2 regions of the Micromonospora sp. TSRI0369 genome follow, and region 1 is predicted to be linked to the other one. Evidence: riboswitches for the same ligand, from Rfam matches in the RefSeq annotation. Region 1 holds a riboswitch; the other holds the start of a gene.
What was found. A riboswitch is a leader RNA that binds a small molecule or an ion and turns the genes downstream of it on or off. The one in region 1 is predicted to bind cyclic di-AMP.
Positions count from the first base shown of each region.

Region 2: linked by a shared signal. The riboswitch ahead of AMK25_RS12715 (LysM peptidoglycan-binding domain-containing protein) and the one ahead of AMK25_RS02460 (coiled-coil domain-containing protein) in region 1 are both predicted to bind cyclic di-AMP.

Region 1 covers NZ_LIVU01000001.1:500,068-507,873, reverse strand. Annotated here, with positions in the region: gene AMK25_RS02465 (carbonic anhydrase) at 1-143, shown strand, start outside; gene AMK25_RS02460 (coiled-coil domain-containing protein) at 204-1,229, opposite strand; cyclic di-AMP (ydaO/yuaA leader) riboswitch at 1,234-1,364, opposite strand; gene AMK25_RS02455 (YibE/F family protein) at 1,519-2,811, opposite strand; gene AMK25_RS02450 (SHOCT domain-containing protein) at 2,975-3,184, opposite strand; gene AMK25_RS02445 (metal-sensitive transcriptional regulator) at 3,309-3,608, opposite strand; gene AMK25_RS02440 (heavy-metal-associated domain-containing protein) at 3,689-3,895, shown strand; gene AMK25_RS02435 (hypothetical protein) at 3,930-4,910, shown strand; gene AMK25_RS02430 (heavy metal translocating P-type ATPase) at 4,928-7,180, shown strand; gene AMK25_RS02425 (CsbD family protein) at 7,248-7,421, shown strand; gene AMK25_RS02420 (RNA polymerase sigma factor) at 7,486-7,806, opposite strand, start outside.
Region 2 covers NZ_LIVU01000003.1:857,829-865,634, reverse strand. Annotated here, with positions in the region: gene AMK25_RS12735 (hypothetical protein) at 1-233, shown strand, start outside; gene AMK25_RS12730 (transglycosylase domain-containing protein) at 449-2,767, shown strand; gene AMK25_RS12725 (M4 family metallopeptidase) at 3,199-5,262, shown strand; gene AMK25_RS12720 (YbaB/EbfC family nucleoid-associated protein) at 5,318-5,767, opposite strand; gene AMK25_RS12715 (LysM peptidoglycan-binding domain-containing protein) at 5,952-6,617, opposite strand; cyclic di-AMP (ydaO/yuaA leader) riboswitch at 6,616-6,787, opposite strand; gene AMK25_RS12710 (LLM class flavin-dependent oxidoreductase) at 6,932-7,806, shown strand, end outside.

The DNA of each region.
Region 1 (7,806 bases):
AGCGGGTCGCTGCGGGCCGATGCACGGTGGTGGGAATGTCGTACCGGCTCTCCGGCGGCGAGGTGCGGACAGTGGCGCAGGTCCCGGCGCCACTGCCCGCTCCCTCGGCGCCGGCGGACGCGGACGCGGCGCTGGCCGGCTGACCGCGGCGCCGGACGACAGAAGGGGCCGCCCACGGGCGGCCCCTTCTGTCTGCGTCCAGGTCAGAGCATCGACATGTGGACGTGGTCGGTGTGGTTCGACGGCCCGCTGTACGAACTCCAGCCGGTGGCCGGGAACCAGATCTGCCGGTTCCAGATGACGTAGTAGATGCCCAGCCGGTCGGCGTTGCGGATGAGGAAGGCGGCCACGTCGTTGCCGTACTTGCGGGTGTCGTCGTTGTGCCAGGGCGCGAAGCCGCTGTTCTGCAGCGACCAGTCGCACGCCTTGCCCTTGGGGTGCTCCCACGGCCCGCCCGGCCGGTAACAGCCCACGAAGCGCGTATAGCCGGCGCGCCGGACCTCCTTGTAGGCGTGCAGCGTCCGCGGCGTGACGCAGCCCGAGGTGGTCGGGTCGTTCTCGCTGCACGACTCGGCCTTCCAGCCGCCGTCGGCGGTGCGGCCGGGACCGATCTTGGCGACCGGTGAGGTGGCGTCGACCAGGCCGCCGGTGAAGCCGAGGCCGCCGACGAGCTTGAGGGCGCGCTCGGCCTGCACCTTCTCGCGCTCCATCGCGTTCTTCTGCTTCTCCTGCTCGCGCACCTCGGCGTCGAGCGCGATCTTGGCCTGCTCGGCGCGGGTCTTGACCGCGTTGATGGCGGCCAGGCGCTGCGCGTTGAGGAGGTTCAGCTCGTCCAGGGCGTTGACGCGGCGGACGAACGAGTCGGGCGAGTTGCTCTCCAGCAGCATCGCCATCGCGCCCATCCGGCCGGTCCGGTAGGACTGGGCGGCGAGCTGGTTGACCTGCGGGCTGAGCGCCTCGAGTTCGGCCTGTGCCGTCTGCACCTCGGCGGCCAGCCGCCGCTGGCGGTCCTGCGACTTGGCCAGCTTCGCCTTCGCCTGGAGGAAGTTCCGGTTGGCGCTGTCGATGGCCTCGGTGATGAGCGGTGGTTCGCCGTCCTCCTCGTGCCCGGACGGCTTCGGGGCCGCGGCGGCGGGGGCCGCCGTCGCCGCGTTCGGCCCGGCCAGCACTGCCAGCGAGGCCAGCACGGCCACCAGGGGTGTCAGCCAGCGGCGCAGGGGTGGCGTCACAGTGTTCCCTTCCGTCGGCCGCCGACCGGGTTAGCTGACGGGTTCGGGACGGAAGTGGCCCCTACCGCTCGCGCGGATTCACCCCATGTACCTGGTTCCCCGGCTCGCCCGTAGGCGATTGGGCGGCGGCACCGCTGGCGCCGGTGCGCGCCTTCGGCGGTGACCGGCAGCGAGGTTACCCGACAGCACTCCTGCGGATCTACGTCCGGAAGCCGACCAATAGCGAGATTTCGCCGTGGCCCGCCGTGACCAGCGTCGCGTTTGAAATCGATGGTCACCGTGCGGAGTCTCACCATGTCGCCTCCGTACTCCTTCCGCCGCCGAGCGCCTCCAGCGCGTCGTCGCGTCCGGCCGGCGGACGGGGCGCGGGGGCCGCCGGCTCCGCGGGCTCCGCGCCGGGCGCGCGCCGTCCGGCGGTGGTCACGATCGCGGCCAGTGCGGTCGTCAGCGGTACGGCCGCGATCAGGCCGAGCGTGGCCACCGCGCTGCGGACGATCTCCTGGGCGAGGAACTCGCTCGTGAGGATCTGGCTCACCGGGCGGGAGTCGGCGACCAGCAGGAGCAGGAGCGGCAGCGAGGCGCCCGCGTACGCCAGCACGATGGTGTTGACGGTGGACGCGATGTGGGCCCGGCCGACGCGGGTCGCCGCCCGGTAGAGCTGCCGCCGGGACAGTCCCGGGTTGGCGTGCGCGAGTTCGGTGACGGTGGCCGCCTGGGTGACCGTGACGTCGTCCAGCACGCCCAGCGAGCCGATGATGATGCCCGCCAGCAGCAGCCCGTGCAGGTCCACGTCGGCCCGGAACATGGACAGGGTGGTGGCGTCCTCGCTGCCGAAGCCGGTCAGGTGGGTGGCGGACGTGGCGAGCAGGCCGAGCACGCCGGTGATCACCAGGCTGCCCAGCGTGCCGAGCACCGCCACCGACGTCTGCGCGGTGACCCCGTGCGTCAGGTAGAGCACCACGAACATGATCAACGCGGCGCCCACGATCGCCACCAGCAGCGGCGGCTGGCCGCCGCCGATGCCGGGCAGCACGAAGCCGAGCAGGATCGCGAAGCTGGCCACCAGGCCGCCGAGCGCGGCGAGCCCGCGCCAGCGCCCGAACGCCACGATCGCGGCGGCGAAGAGCACCAGCAGCCAGATCAGCGGGGTGCCGCGCTGGTGCTCGGCGATGTTGTAGGACTTCACCGACGGGTCGGCCGGGTCGATCAGCTCGACCAGCACGATCTTGTCGCCGACCTCGACCCGTGGCGCCCCCGGCCCGGCCGGCAGCGGCGTCTCGACCTGCCGGCCCGCGTCCGGGCCCTGCTCGGCGGTGACGGTCGCGGTGCCGCAGGGGCCGCCCGCGCCCTCCGCGCCCTCCGGGGCCTCCGGGGTCGGCGGGCAGGGTTCGGTGACCACCCGGGTCACGGTGCCGTGGTAGCGGGGGACGTCCGCGCCGCCGACCGGCTCCCGGTCCTGCCGGGGCCAGAGCACCAGCGCCGCGATCACGGTGAGCGCGAACAGCGGCACCACGACGGCGACGAGCAGCCGCCGTACGCCCGGTGGCGTGGGCGGTGCGGGGCGGGTGTGGTCGGCACCCAAGGCGTCTCTCCCAACGGTCGCGGCGACGCCTGGTCCGCCGGACCGGTCTGGTCACCGGGCCGGCGCGGACGTGTCGACCACGTCCGGGTCGTCGCCCCGACATGGTAGGCAGCCCGGCTGAGCGCTCCCGGGCACCGTGGCCGGGGACGCGCGGCCCGCGCGGTCAGGCCAGGCCGGCCCGGCGTCGCCGGTACTCGTCCTCGTCGATCTCGCCGCGGGCGTACCGCTCGTCGAGGATGCGCCGGGCCGTCGTCGGGCCCAGGTACTGCGGGCCGGTCCACCGCACGGCCGCCCAGACGAGCCCCGCCAGCACCGCGAGGACCAGCAGGGACCAGATCCACATCCAGCCCATCATCGGGCTCTGCCACATCATCGGGCCGCCCTCCGTCCGTCACCGCGGGTCCGCCGGGCCGGCCTGCCCGCCACTTCGACGGTACGTCCGCGCGGGCGCGTCGGGTCGGGTCGATGTGCCCTGCTCCGAGGGCCGGAGGTCCCCCTCAGCCGCGCTTCATCAGGCGGCCGACGGCGGCCATCATCTCGGTCGCCATCTCGTCGGCCCGGCCCTCGGCGGCGCCCTCGTGCATGCAGTGCCGCGCGTGCCCGTCGAGCAGGCCGAGGCCGACCTTGTCCAGCGCCGCCTGGATGGCCGAGATCTGGGTCAGCACGTCGATGCAGTAACGGTCGTCCTCGACCATCTTCTCGATGCCCCGGACCTGACCCTCGATGCGGCGGAGCCGGGCGAGGAGTTGGTCCTTGCTGGCGGTGTAGCCCCGGGTCGGGCTGGACGGCGCGGTCATGAAAACGAGGATAGCGTACCCCTCGGGGGTATGCTAACGTGTCGACAGTACCCCCAGGGGGTATAGGATCGGAGGGCGAGATGGAGAGCACCTACCAGGTGAGCGGCATGACCTGCGGCCACTGCGTCAAGTCGGTGAGCACCGAGCTGAGCGCGCTTCCGGGCGTCACCGACGTCCAGGTCGACCTGGCCACCGGCCGGGTCACCGTCACCAGTCAGAACCCGCTGGACGCGGACGCCGTCCGGGCGGCGGTCGACGAGGCCGGCTACGACCTCGTCGGTGCGTGACGGGTCCACGGACCCGCGGGAACGAGGAGAAACCATGAATACGGCGACGAAGCTCGGCGGCTTCGCGCTCGGCCTCGTGGCGGTCTTCGGCGCGGCGTACGGGATCGGCAACCTGGCCGACCCCGTCGCCCCGGCCGCCGAGACCCGCCACGACGACAGCGGCAGCGACCACGGGACCGGCGACACCGGTCACGGTGACGAGAGCCAGGCGGGCGGCGCCGCCGCGCACCTGCCCGGCGGGCTGCTCGTCTCCGAACGCGGCTACACGCTCCAGCCCGCCACCGCGGCGGCCGGGCAGTTCGCCTTCCGGATCACCGGCCCGGACGGCGCGCCGGTCACCCGCTTCGAGGTGGCCCACGACAAGCGCATGCACCTGATCGTCGCCCGCCGGGACCTCTCCGGGTTCCGGCACGTCCACCCGGAGATGGCCGGCGACGGCACCTGGCGGGTCGCCTCCCCGCTCGACGGCCCCGGGGCCTGGCGGGCGTTCGCCGACTTCACGCCCGAAGGCGGCGAGCCGCTGACGCTCGGCCTGGACGTCACGGTCCCCGGTGAGCTGGCCGCCCGTCCGCTGCCGGAACCGGCCACCAGCACCACGGTCGACGGCTACACAGTCACCCTGACCGGCACGCCGGAGCCGGGCCGGACCAGCCGGCTCACGCTCTCCGTCAGCCGCGACGGGCGGCCGGTCACCGACCTGCAGCCCTACCTCGGCGCGTACGGGCACCTGGTGGCGCTGCGGCAGGGCGACCTTGCCTACCTGCACGTGCACCCGGAGGGCACGCCCGGCGACGGGCGCACACCGGCCGGTCCGGCGATCACGTTCGCCGCGGAGGTGCCCTCGGCCGGGGCGTACCGTCTCTACCTGGACTTCCGGCACGGCGACGCGGTGCACACGGCCGAGTTCACAGTCCTGGCCGGCGACCGGACCGCGCCGGCGCCCACCGCGCCGGCATCCACCACCGCACCGACCCCGGACGCCGGACACGGCACGCCGGGGCACGGGCACAGTTGAGCGCCGGAGGCGCCGCGATGACTGCCACGGGAAAGGCGCTGCCCACCGCGCCGAACCTGATCGAGCTGGCGATCGGCGGGATGACCTGCGCGTCCTGTGCCGCCCGGATCGAGAAGAAGCTCAACCGGATGGACGGCGTCGAGGCGACTGTGAACTACGCCACCGAGAAGGCCACCGTCCGGTACGCCGACGACATCGCGCCGGCCGACCTGATCGCCACAGTCGAGAAGACCGGCTACACCGCCGTGGTGCCGCCCCCGCCCGAGCAGGCGGCCGCAGCGGCCGGGGAGCCGGTGGACGAGCTGCGCGCCGCGCGTACGCGGCTCTGGGTCTCCGCCGTGCTCACCGTGCCGGTGATCGTGCTCGCCATGGTTCCGGCCTGGCAGTTCGACTACTGGCAGTGGGCCTCGCTCACGCTGGCCGCGCCGGTCGTGGTCTGGGGCGGGCTGCCGTTCCACCGCGCCGCCCTGGTCAACCTGCGGCACGGCGCGGCGACCATGGACACGCTCGTCTCGCTCGGCACGCTCGCCGCGTTCGGCTGGTCGCTCTGGGCGCTGTTCCTCGGCGACGCCGGCATGCCCGGGATGAAGCACCCGTTCAGCCTCGACATCACCCGTGGCGACGGCGCCGGCAACATCTACCTGGAGGCCGCCGCCGGGGTGACCGTGTTCATCCTGGCCGGGCGGTACTTCGAGGCCCGTTCCAAGCGCACCGCCGGGTCGGCGCTGCGCGCCCTGCTCGAACTCGGGGCCAAGGACGTCGCGGTGCTGCGCGGCGGCCAGGAGGTCCAGGTCCCGGTCGACCGGCTCGCGGTCGGCGACCGGTTCGTGGTCCGGCCCGGCGAGAAGGTCGCCACCGACGGCGTGGTCGAGGAGGGCACCTCGGCCGTCGACGCCAGCATGCTCACCGGCGAGTCGGTGCCGGTCGAGGTGGGGCCGGGCGACACGGTGGTCGGCGCGACTGTGAACGCCGGCGGCCGGCTGGTCGTGCGGGCCACCCGGGTCGGCGGCGACACCCAGCTCGCCCAGATGGCGCGGCTGGTGGAGCAGGCGCAGACCGGCAAGGCGGCCGTGCAGCGGCTCGCCGACCGGATCTCCGGCGTCTTCGTGCCGATCGTGATCGCGCTGGCCGCCGGCACGCTCGGCTGGTGGCTCGGCACCGGCTCGGGTACGACCGCCGCGTTCACCGCCGCGGTGGCCGTGCTGATCATCGCCTGCCCGTGCGCGCTCGGCCTGGCCACGCCGACGGCGCTGCTCGTCGGCACCGGACGCGGCGCGCAGCTCGGTGTGCTGATCAAGGGGCCGGAGATGCTGGAGTCCACCCGCCGGGTCGACACCGTGGTGCTGGACAAGACCGGCACCGTCACCACCGGCCGGATGGCGCTGGCCGAGGTGCTGCCCGCCGACGGCGAGGACGCCGCCGAGCTGCTCCGGGTGGCCGGGGCGCTGGAGGCCGCTTCCGAGCACCCGATCGCCCGGGCCGTCGCCGAGGGCGCGGCCGAGGCCGGGCCGCTGCCGCCGGTCGGCGAGTTCGCCAACGCCGAAGGGCTCGGCGTGACCGGCACGGTCGAGGGCCGGACCGTGGTGGTCGGCCGGGCGCGGCTGCTGCGCGAGCGGGGTCTCGACGTACCCGAGGAGGTCGCGCGGGCCGCGACCGGCGCGGAGGCGGCGGGCCGGACGGCGATCCTGGCCGGCTGGGACGGGCGGGCCCGGGGCGTGCTCGCGGTGGCCGACGCGGTGAAGCCGACCAGCCGGACGGCCGTCGCCCGGCTGCGCGAGCTGGGGCTCACACCGGTGCTGCTCACCGGCGACAACGCCACGGTGGCGAGGGCGGTCGCTGAGGAGGTCGGCATCGACGAGGTGATCGCGGAGGTGCTGCCCGCCGAGAAGGTCGCGGTGATCGAGCGGCTCCAGGGCGAGGGCCGGGTGGTCGCGATGGTCGGCGACGGGGTCAACGACGCCGCCGCGCTGGCCCGGGCCGACCTCGGGCTGGCCATGGGCACCGGCACCGACGCGGCCATCGAGGCCGCCGACCTGACGCTGGTCCGGGGTGACCTGACCGCGGCTGTGGACGCGATCCGGCTCTCCCGGCGCACGCTGGCGATCATCAAGGGAAACCTGTTCTGGGCGTTCGCCTACAACGTCGCGGCGTTGCCGCTCGCGGCGGCCGGGCTGCTCAACCCGATGCTCGCCGGGGCGGCGATGGCCTTCTCGTCGGTCTTCGTGGTGGGCAACAGTCTGCGGCTGCGGCGTTTCCGCCCGATCGGGTGAGGGGATTGGGCGGGCGGCCGACGGGGTAACCAGTTGTCGTCAGGCAATCGCATCAGTGGAGGTCATCATGGGTCTCGACGACAAGATCGACAACACTTCCCAGGACGCCGCGGGCAAGGTCAAGGAGGGCGTCGGCCGCGCCACGGACAACGAGCGCCTGGAGGCCGAGGGCCGCAACGACCAGGCCGGCGCCAAGCTCAAGCAGGCCGCCGAGAAGATCAAGGACGCCTTCAAGAGCTGACGTACGCGACGCACACCCACCGGGTCGGCCCTCGGGCCGGCCCGGCGTGCTGTCCAGGCCCGCCTCAGCGCGGCCGGTCACCGGTCAGGCGCGCGGCGCGGGCCTGGAGGTAACGGCGCTCCGGCAGGCTGGTGGTGGCCCGCGCGGCGGCCAGGTACGCGGCCCGCGCGTCCGCCCGGTCCCCGGCCAGGTCGAGCAGATGCGCGCGGACGGCGGCGAGACGGTGGTGGCCGGCGGTCCGGCCGTCGGCGTCGAGCGGTTCCAGCAGCGCGAGCCCGGCGCGCGGACCGTCCACCATGGCCACCGCGACCGCCTGGTTGAGTGTGACCATCGGATTCGGCGCGATGTGGGCCAGCACCCGGTAGAGCGCGACGATCTGCGGCCA
Region 2 (7,806 bases), on a different contig from region 1:
TGAGCCTGCCCACGTACGCGCACCCGTGCGCCGGGGAGCAGGAGGACCTGCTGCGGCGGCTCGGCTACACCGCACAGGAGACCTTCGCGGCCCCGGACGGCACCGCGCTGCGTGCGCTGTGGCGGTCGACGCCGTTGCGTGCGGGCGGCGGCAACGACCGCTGGCCGGTACGCCACCGCGGCCCCGGCCGCGCGGACCGCGACGGCCGGGCCGCCCGCTGGGCGGCACGCTGACCGGTTGACCCGGGCCGGGGCGGCCGCTCAGCCGCCCCGGTTCCGGCTCGCCGACTGCCGGCAGCCGGCCCACGCCCGCCGCCGCTCAGCGGTGGGAGTTACGGGCCGCGCACACCCGTCCCGCCGCACCGGCCGACGTCGTCGGCCGGTGCGGTCGCCGCGGCTCGGTTAGCCTGCGAGCCGGGCACGACTTCGCCGAGCAGCCGGAGGTAACGGTGCGAGGAACGGGAGAGACCCGGGGACCGGCCGGCGCCACCGCCGCGAGCCCGAAGCGCAAGCGGCGGCGCCTGGCGGTCGTCCTCGCGGTCTGCGTGCTGCTGGCCGGGTGCGGGCTGGTCGCGGGCGGCTACTACTTCGACAGCGTGCCCACGCCCAGCGACCTGAAGCTGCCCGAGTCGACAACGGTCTACTACGCCGACGGGCGCACGCCGATGGCGAAGCTGGGCGCGCAGAACCGCACCATCGTGCCGTACGACCAGATGAACGACTCGGCCAAGCAGGCGATCGTGGCGGCCGAGGACCGGACGTTCTGGACCAACCGCGGCATCGACTTCAAGGGCGTGCTGCGCGCCGCCTGGGCCAACGTGAGCGGCGGCCAGCGGCAGGGCGCGTCCACGCTCACCCAGCAGTACGCGCGCATCGCCGCCGACCTGCGCGGGGTCACCTACTCCCGCAAGCTGCGCGAGGCGGTGATCGCCTGGAAGCTCGACGACGCGTACTCCAAGGAGGAGATCCTCGGCTTCTACCTGAACACCGTGCCGTTCGGCCGGGGCGCGTACGGAATCGAGGCGGCCGCGCAGACGTACTTCGGCAAGACGGTGCGCCGGGACGCGCCGCCCGAGCGGCAGCTCACCCAGGCCGAGGCGATGGTGCTCTGCGCCATGGTGAAGCAGCCGGAGGCGGATCCGGCCGACCCCGAGGGCACGCCCGGCTACGACCCACGCCGCAACGCGCTGGCCAGGCAGAACTCGATCGACCGCTGGAACTACATCCGCGACGGCATGGTCAAGCTCGGCTACCTGACGCCGCAGCAGGCGGCGGACCTCGCGTACCCGGACACGGTCCGGCCGATCGACAAGGACGCGGGCCGGTCCGACCTGGACCGGCCGACCGGCCTGGTGGTCAACCACGTGCTGGCCGAGCTGCGCGGGACCGAGCCGTTCCGGGGCAAGCCGGACGAGGTGATCCGCGACGGCGGCTACCGCATCGTCACCACCATCGACAAGCGCGTGCAGGACGCGGCCGAGGCGGCGGCGGACATCCGCCGGGACACCGCCCCGCGAGCGGTGCGCGGGCAACCGCGGAACTGGCAGGCCGCGCTGGTGGCGGTGGAGCCGGGCACCGGCCGGGTGCTCGGCTACTACGGCGGCGACAAGGGCTCGGGAGCGGACTACGCGGGCTGGTACTCCGACGAGGACGGCCAGGCCCGCGGCTTCGGCCAGCATCCGCCGGGGTCGTCGTTCAAGGTGTACGACCTGGCCGCCGCCGTACGCGACGGGATCTCGGTGAAGGAGCGGTTCGACGCGCCGGACACCAAGGAGTTCCCCGCCTCGGGGCGCACCAAGGGCAGCGCGGCCGGGCCGATCCGCAACGCCGAGCGGGCGCCCTGCCAGCCGGACTGCGCGCTGTGGGAGGCCACTGTCGCCTCGCTCAACGTCACCTACTTCGAGCTGACCGAGCGGCTCGGCACCGACAAGGTGATCGAGATGGCCCGGCAGGCGGGCGTGGAGTCGATGTGGGAGACGGTCCGGGGCAACCCCCGGCCGCAGCGCGTCGACCTGCGCAGCGACCCCGCCGACGAGGTGGCGAAGCGGTTCTCCACCGAGGTCGGCATCGGGCAGTACGGCATCACCGTGCAGGACCACGCGAACGGGATGGCCACGTTCGCGGCCGGCGGCAAGCGCGCCGACGCGCACTTCGTCCGGTCGGTGAGCAAGGACGACGAGGAGGTGTGGACCGAGCAGCTGCGCACCACCGACCTGGGGCTGGACCGGGAGGCGCTCGACCAGCTGGACTGGACGCTGCGCCGGGTCCGGGCGGCCAAGCTGGACAACGGCTGGGACTCCGCCGGCAAGACCGGCACCTGGCAGGCCGGGCAGAGCACCACCCAGAACGTGCACACCTGGATGGTGGGCTGGACCGGCGCGCTGGCCTCGGCCGTGTGGCTGGGCACCACCGACGGCAAACCGCTGCGGACGAGCGGCGGCAGCTACGAGGTGTACGGCTCCACGGGCGCCGCGCCGATCTGGCGGCAGTTCATGACCAAGGCCACCGAGGCGATGAAGCTCGACCCGGGCAAGTACCGCTTCGGTGAGCCGAAGTTCCCCGGCGACACCCCGGAGCCGACCGCGTCGGCGCCGCCGCCGTCCACCGCCGCGCCCACGCCGTCCGCCTCGCCGAGCCCGAGCCCGACCCCGTCGAGCCCCAGCCCGAGCCCGGAGCCGACCGGTCGGCCGACGTCGCGGCCCACGCTGACGCCCTCGCTGCCGCCGCCGCCCACCGTCGCGCCAACGCGGACCCGCGGCCCGCGCTGACGCGGCCCGGTGCCCGGCCCCGGTCGGGGCGGGCCCCACGCGGCGTGGCCGGCTCGGGCGGTGGCGACCTCGCGTCTATGTGCGCCATTCGCGCACATAGGCAACGTCCGCAATTTGCACGCGCAGCCATCCACTGTCGGCGATGTTCGCCCTGATCAGGGCCTATTGAAGATCATGGTTGCCTGAGACGACGCGCGCGGCGACACGCCCGACTGTCAGTCGTTGCCCAGGTCACCCATTGCTCACGGCTCGCGCGGCGTGTGATTGTGCACCAGCGAACCGCCGACCCCCGGCGACTCGCGACGGTCGATCTGTCGACCCGGAGCCACGCCGGCAGCTCCGGTGACCGGCCGTCACCCTGCCTCGCACCACCGCGCCGCCCGTCCCCACCGGGCTCGTGCGGCGCGCCTGTAGAACAGGAGCAAACCTCCGTGAAACTCTCACCTCGCCTCGCCGCGCTCACCGGCGCGGCCGCGGCCGGCGTGATCGCCGCCGGCACCGCCGCAGCCGTGCAGGCCGCGCCACCCGGGCCCGCCGCCCCCAACCCGGCCCAGGCCCGCGCGGCCGCCGCCGACTCGGCCCGCGCCATGGTCGCCGGCCGCCCCGCCTACCTGCAGGCCGGCGCCGACGACGCGTTCGTCCAGAAGCCGGTCATCTCCTCCGAGGGAACCCAGTACGTGCCGTACGAGCGCACGTACAAGGGCCTGCCCGTGGTCGGCGGCGACTTCGTGCTCGCCACCGACTCGGCCGGCAACCTCAAGTACGCCTCGGTCGCGCAGCAGCGGCCGATCGGCGCCCTCGCCACCACGCCCGCGCTGACCCAGGCCGCCGCCGCGACCACGGCGCGCGCCCAGCTCAAGACGGTCAGCGCGGTCGAGGGCGCCACGCTCGTGGTCTACACGCTCGGCGCCGCACCGGCGCTGGCCTGGGAAACCACGGTACGCGGCACCAGCGCGGACGGCCCGAGCCGGCTCACCGTCGACGTCGACGCCCGTACCGGCGCGGTCCTGCGCAAGCAGGAGCACGTGGTGCGCGGCACCGGCACCGGCGCGTGGAACGGGCCCAGCCCGCTCACGCTCAACACCACCCAGTCGGGCTCCACGTACACCATGAAGGACCCGACCGTCACCAACCTGAGCTGCCAGGACTCGGCGAACAACACCACGTTCAGCGGCTCCGACGACGTGTGGGGCAACGGCACCGCCACCAACAAGGAGACCGGCTGCGTGGACGCGCTGTTCTCCGCGCAGACCGAGCACAAGATGCTCGCCCAGTGGCTGGGCCGCAACGGCGCCAACGGCAACGGTGGCTACTGGCCGATCCGGGTGGGCCTCAACGACCAGAACGCCTACTACGACGGCAGCCAGGTGCAGATCGGCAAGAACACCGCCGGTCAGTGGATCGGCTCGCTGGACGTGGTGGCGCACGAGATCGGCCACGGCATCGACGACAACACCCCCGGCGGCATCTCCGGCGGCGGCACGCAGGAGTTCGTGGCGGACACGTTCGGCGCGGCCACCGAGTGGTTCGCCAACGAGCCGTCCAGCTACGACGCGCCGGACTTCCTGGTCGGCGAGAAGATCAACCTGGTCGGCTCCGGCCCGATCCGCAACATGTACAACCCGTCGGCGCTCGGCGACCCGAACTGCTACTCCAGCAGCATCCCGTCGACCGAGGTGCACGCCGCGGCCGGGCCGGGCAACCACTGGTTCTACCTGCTGGCGAACGGCAGCAGCCCGACCAACGGGCAGCCGTCCAGCTCGACCTGCAACAGCAGCAGCGTGACCGGCCTGGGCATCCAGAAGGCCATCAAGATCATGTACAACGCCATGCTGCTGAAGACCTCGTCCTCGTCCTACCTGAAGTACCGCGTCTGGACATTGCAGGCGGCGAAGAACCTCTACCCGAGCAGCTGCACCGAGTTCAACGCGGTCAAGGCGGCCTGGGCGGCGGTCAGCGTACCGGCCCAGTCGGGTGAGCCGACCTGCGCCGGCGGCACCCCGACGCCCACGCCGACCGCCACCACCACCCCGCCGTCGGGCGGCTGCTCCGGCAACAAGCTCGCCAACCCCGGCTTCGAGTCGGGCAACGTGAGCTGGACCGCCTCGTCCGGCGTCATCACCACGGACAGCGGCCAGGCGGCGCACGGCGGCTCGTACAAGGCGTGGCTGGACGGGTACGGCTCGTCGCACACCGACACGCTCAGTCAGTCGGTGACGATCCCGGCCGGATGCCGGGCGACGTTGAGCTTCTGGCTGCACATCGACAGCGCGGAGACGACCACGAGCACCGCGTACGACAAGCTCACCGTCAAGGCCGGCAGCACCACGCTGGCCACCTACTCCAACCTGAACAAGGCCACCGGGTACGTGCAGCGGTCCTTCGACATCTCGTCGCTCGCAGGCACCACGGCGACCATCTCGTTCAGCGGCGTGGAGGACAGCTCTCTGCAGACGTCCTTCGTCGTCGACGACACCGCGGTCACCCTGAGCTGACCGTGGCGTAGCGCGGCCGGTCGTCGTCCTCCCGGCGGCCGGCCGCCTCGTCGTCTCAGGCCGGGCGCCCGGCCCGGGACGAGGTGCCGCGGTCACGATGGATCCGGGCGGCCGCCTCGTGCATCGCGCGGCCGAACAGCTCGGCCTGGTCACCCATGCTGCCGAGCCGGGCGGCGAGCGCGTCGGCGTCGGCTCGCGCCGACGCGCTGACCTGTGCGTCCAGCTCGGACAGTGCGTCGTTGGCGGCGGCGACGAGGTGTCCGCTGAGGACGTCGAGGGGCTCGCCGGCCAGCTCCGGGTCGATCGTCACGGAATCCAGCCGGCCACCCTGGACGGCGACCGCGCGGACCCGCCCACCGGCCGCAGTGCCCTCGGCGCGCAGCAGGTCGGCCGGTTCGCCGTCGGCGTGCGCCGAGGCCCGGGAGCGCATCGCGGTGAGCGCCTGCTGCGTGCGGGTCAGCAGCTCGTCGAGGCTCGCGGCCGCCGAGAACGGGTCGTTGGTCATATCCGCGCTTTCTTCACGTCTTAGCCGATCATCGTGACCCTAACAACCGGCTCCGACGAATCGCGATCACCGGCCGTCGCGGGCCGTGTCCCGGCGCCGGGAGCAGGCCGGACATCGGCGACACGGCGTGTCGCGGACGGCCGGACGCCCGGCCGGGGCGAACCGGCCGGGCGTCCGGATCAGGTCAGCGCAGACGCAGCCGCTGACCAGGGAAGATCAGGCCGGGGTCGTCGCCGACCACTGCCCGGTTGCGCTCGTGCAGGGCACGCCAGCCGCCGTCGACGCGCTGCGCCACGGCGATCTCCGACAGCGTGTCCCCGCGCCGGACCACGTACGTCCCGACGCCGGACGACAGCTGCGGCGCCGCCTTCGTCGCGGCCCGTTCCGGCGCGGCCCTGCGCGTGACGGCCCGCTCCGGGGCGGCCTTCTTCGAGGTGGTCTTCTTCGGGTTCGCCTTCTTCGGGGTGGCCCGCTCGGACCGGGTCGCGGCGGCGCTCGCCGAGCCGCCCTTCCTGCCGCAGACCGGCCACGCGCCGATGCCCTGCCCGCGCAGCACCTTCTCGGCGACGGCGATCTGCTCGGACCGGCTGGCCAGGTCGGCCCGGGCGGCGTACTTCTGCCCGCCGTAGCCGTTCCAGGTGGCGCGGGAGAACTGGAGCCCGCCGTAGTACCCGTTGCCGGTGTTGATCTTCCAGTTGCCGCCTGATTCGCAGCGCGCGACCGCGTCCCAGTTGACGCCGGCGCCGGCCGGCGCGGCCGGGCCGAACAGGGTCGCGGCGCCGACGGCGGCGCCGGCCAGGACTGCTCCGAGAGCGATACGGCGGCCCCGGGCTGAGTATTCAGTTGCCATGTGGATTCCTCCACGCCGACGAGGTGAGCTGTCGGGTTCGGGCCGAGGAGCCCGGCCGCCGGTGGCGGCTTCACCCCGAGGTGACGAGGCACCGTGGTACGTGTGGTTCCCCCGCTCCCGCGCGACGTCCGGTAACCGCGGCCGGCGGCGGGACTAGGCGTTTCCGGCCTACGGTGTCCACGAATGCGAACGGAACCGACGCTATGGACGGTTTGCGACGATCATCCACTTCTTGTGACCCTGTTCACCCGGCCGGGCTACCACCTGTGGAGCTACGGTGGCAGGGCTGAGCAAGATCACGGGAGGCGGGACGGATGACCGATCACGGACACGAGCTGACCTTCGGCGGCTTCATCACTCCCGCCGCCGGGCAGCCCGACCAGGTGGTGGCGCTGGCCACGCTCTGCGAGCAGGTCGGGCTGGACCTTGTCACGTTCCAGGACCACCCGTACCAGCCGGGCTTCCTGGACACCTGGACGCTGATGTCCTACGTGGCCGCCGTCACCGAGCGCATCCGCCTGGCCGGCAACGTGCTCAACCTGCCGCTGCGCCAGCCGGTGGTGCTGGCCCGCAGCGTGGCCAGCCTGGACCTGCTCACCGGCGGGCGGGTCGAGCTGGGACTCGGCGCGGGCGCGTTCTGGGACGCGATCGAGGCGACGGGCGGGCGGCGCCTGTCCCCCGGCGCGGCGGTCGAGGCCCTGGACGAGGCGATCCGGGTGATCCGCGAGGTCTGGGACACCGACCGCCGGGGCATGATCCGGGTCGACGGCGAGCACTACCGGGTGGTCGGCGCCAAGCGCGGCCCGGCGCCCGCGCATCAGGTGGGCATCTGGGTCGGCGCGTACAAGCCGCGCATGCTGCGCCTGGTCGGCCGCGCCGCCGACGGCTGGCTGCCCTCCCTGTCCTACCTGCCGAAGGGCCCCGACGAGCTGCCCGCCCTGAACGCGCTCGTGGACGAGGGCGCTCAGGCCGCCGGGCGCGACCCGGCCGAGATCCGCCGCATGCTCAACGTGAACGGCACGTTCGCCCGCTCGTCGGCCGGCTTCCTGGCCGGTCCGCCGGAGCAGTGGGTGGAGGAGTTGGCCGGGCTCACGCTGGAGCACGGCGTCACCACGTTCATCCTCGGCAGCGACGAGCCGCGCGCGATCCAGATCTTCGCCCAGGAGGTCGCGCCCGCGGTGCGGGAGCT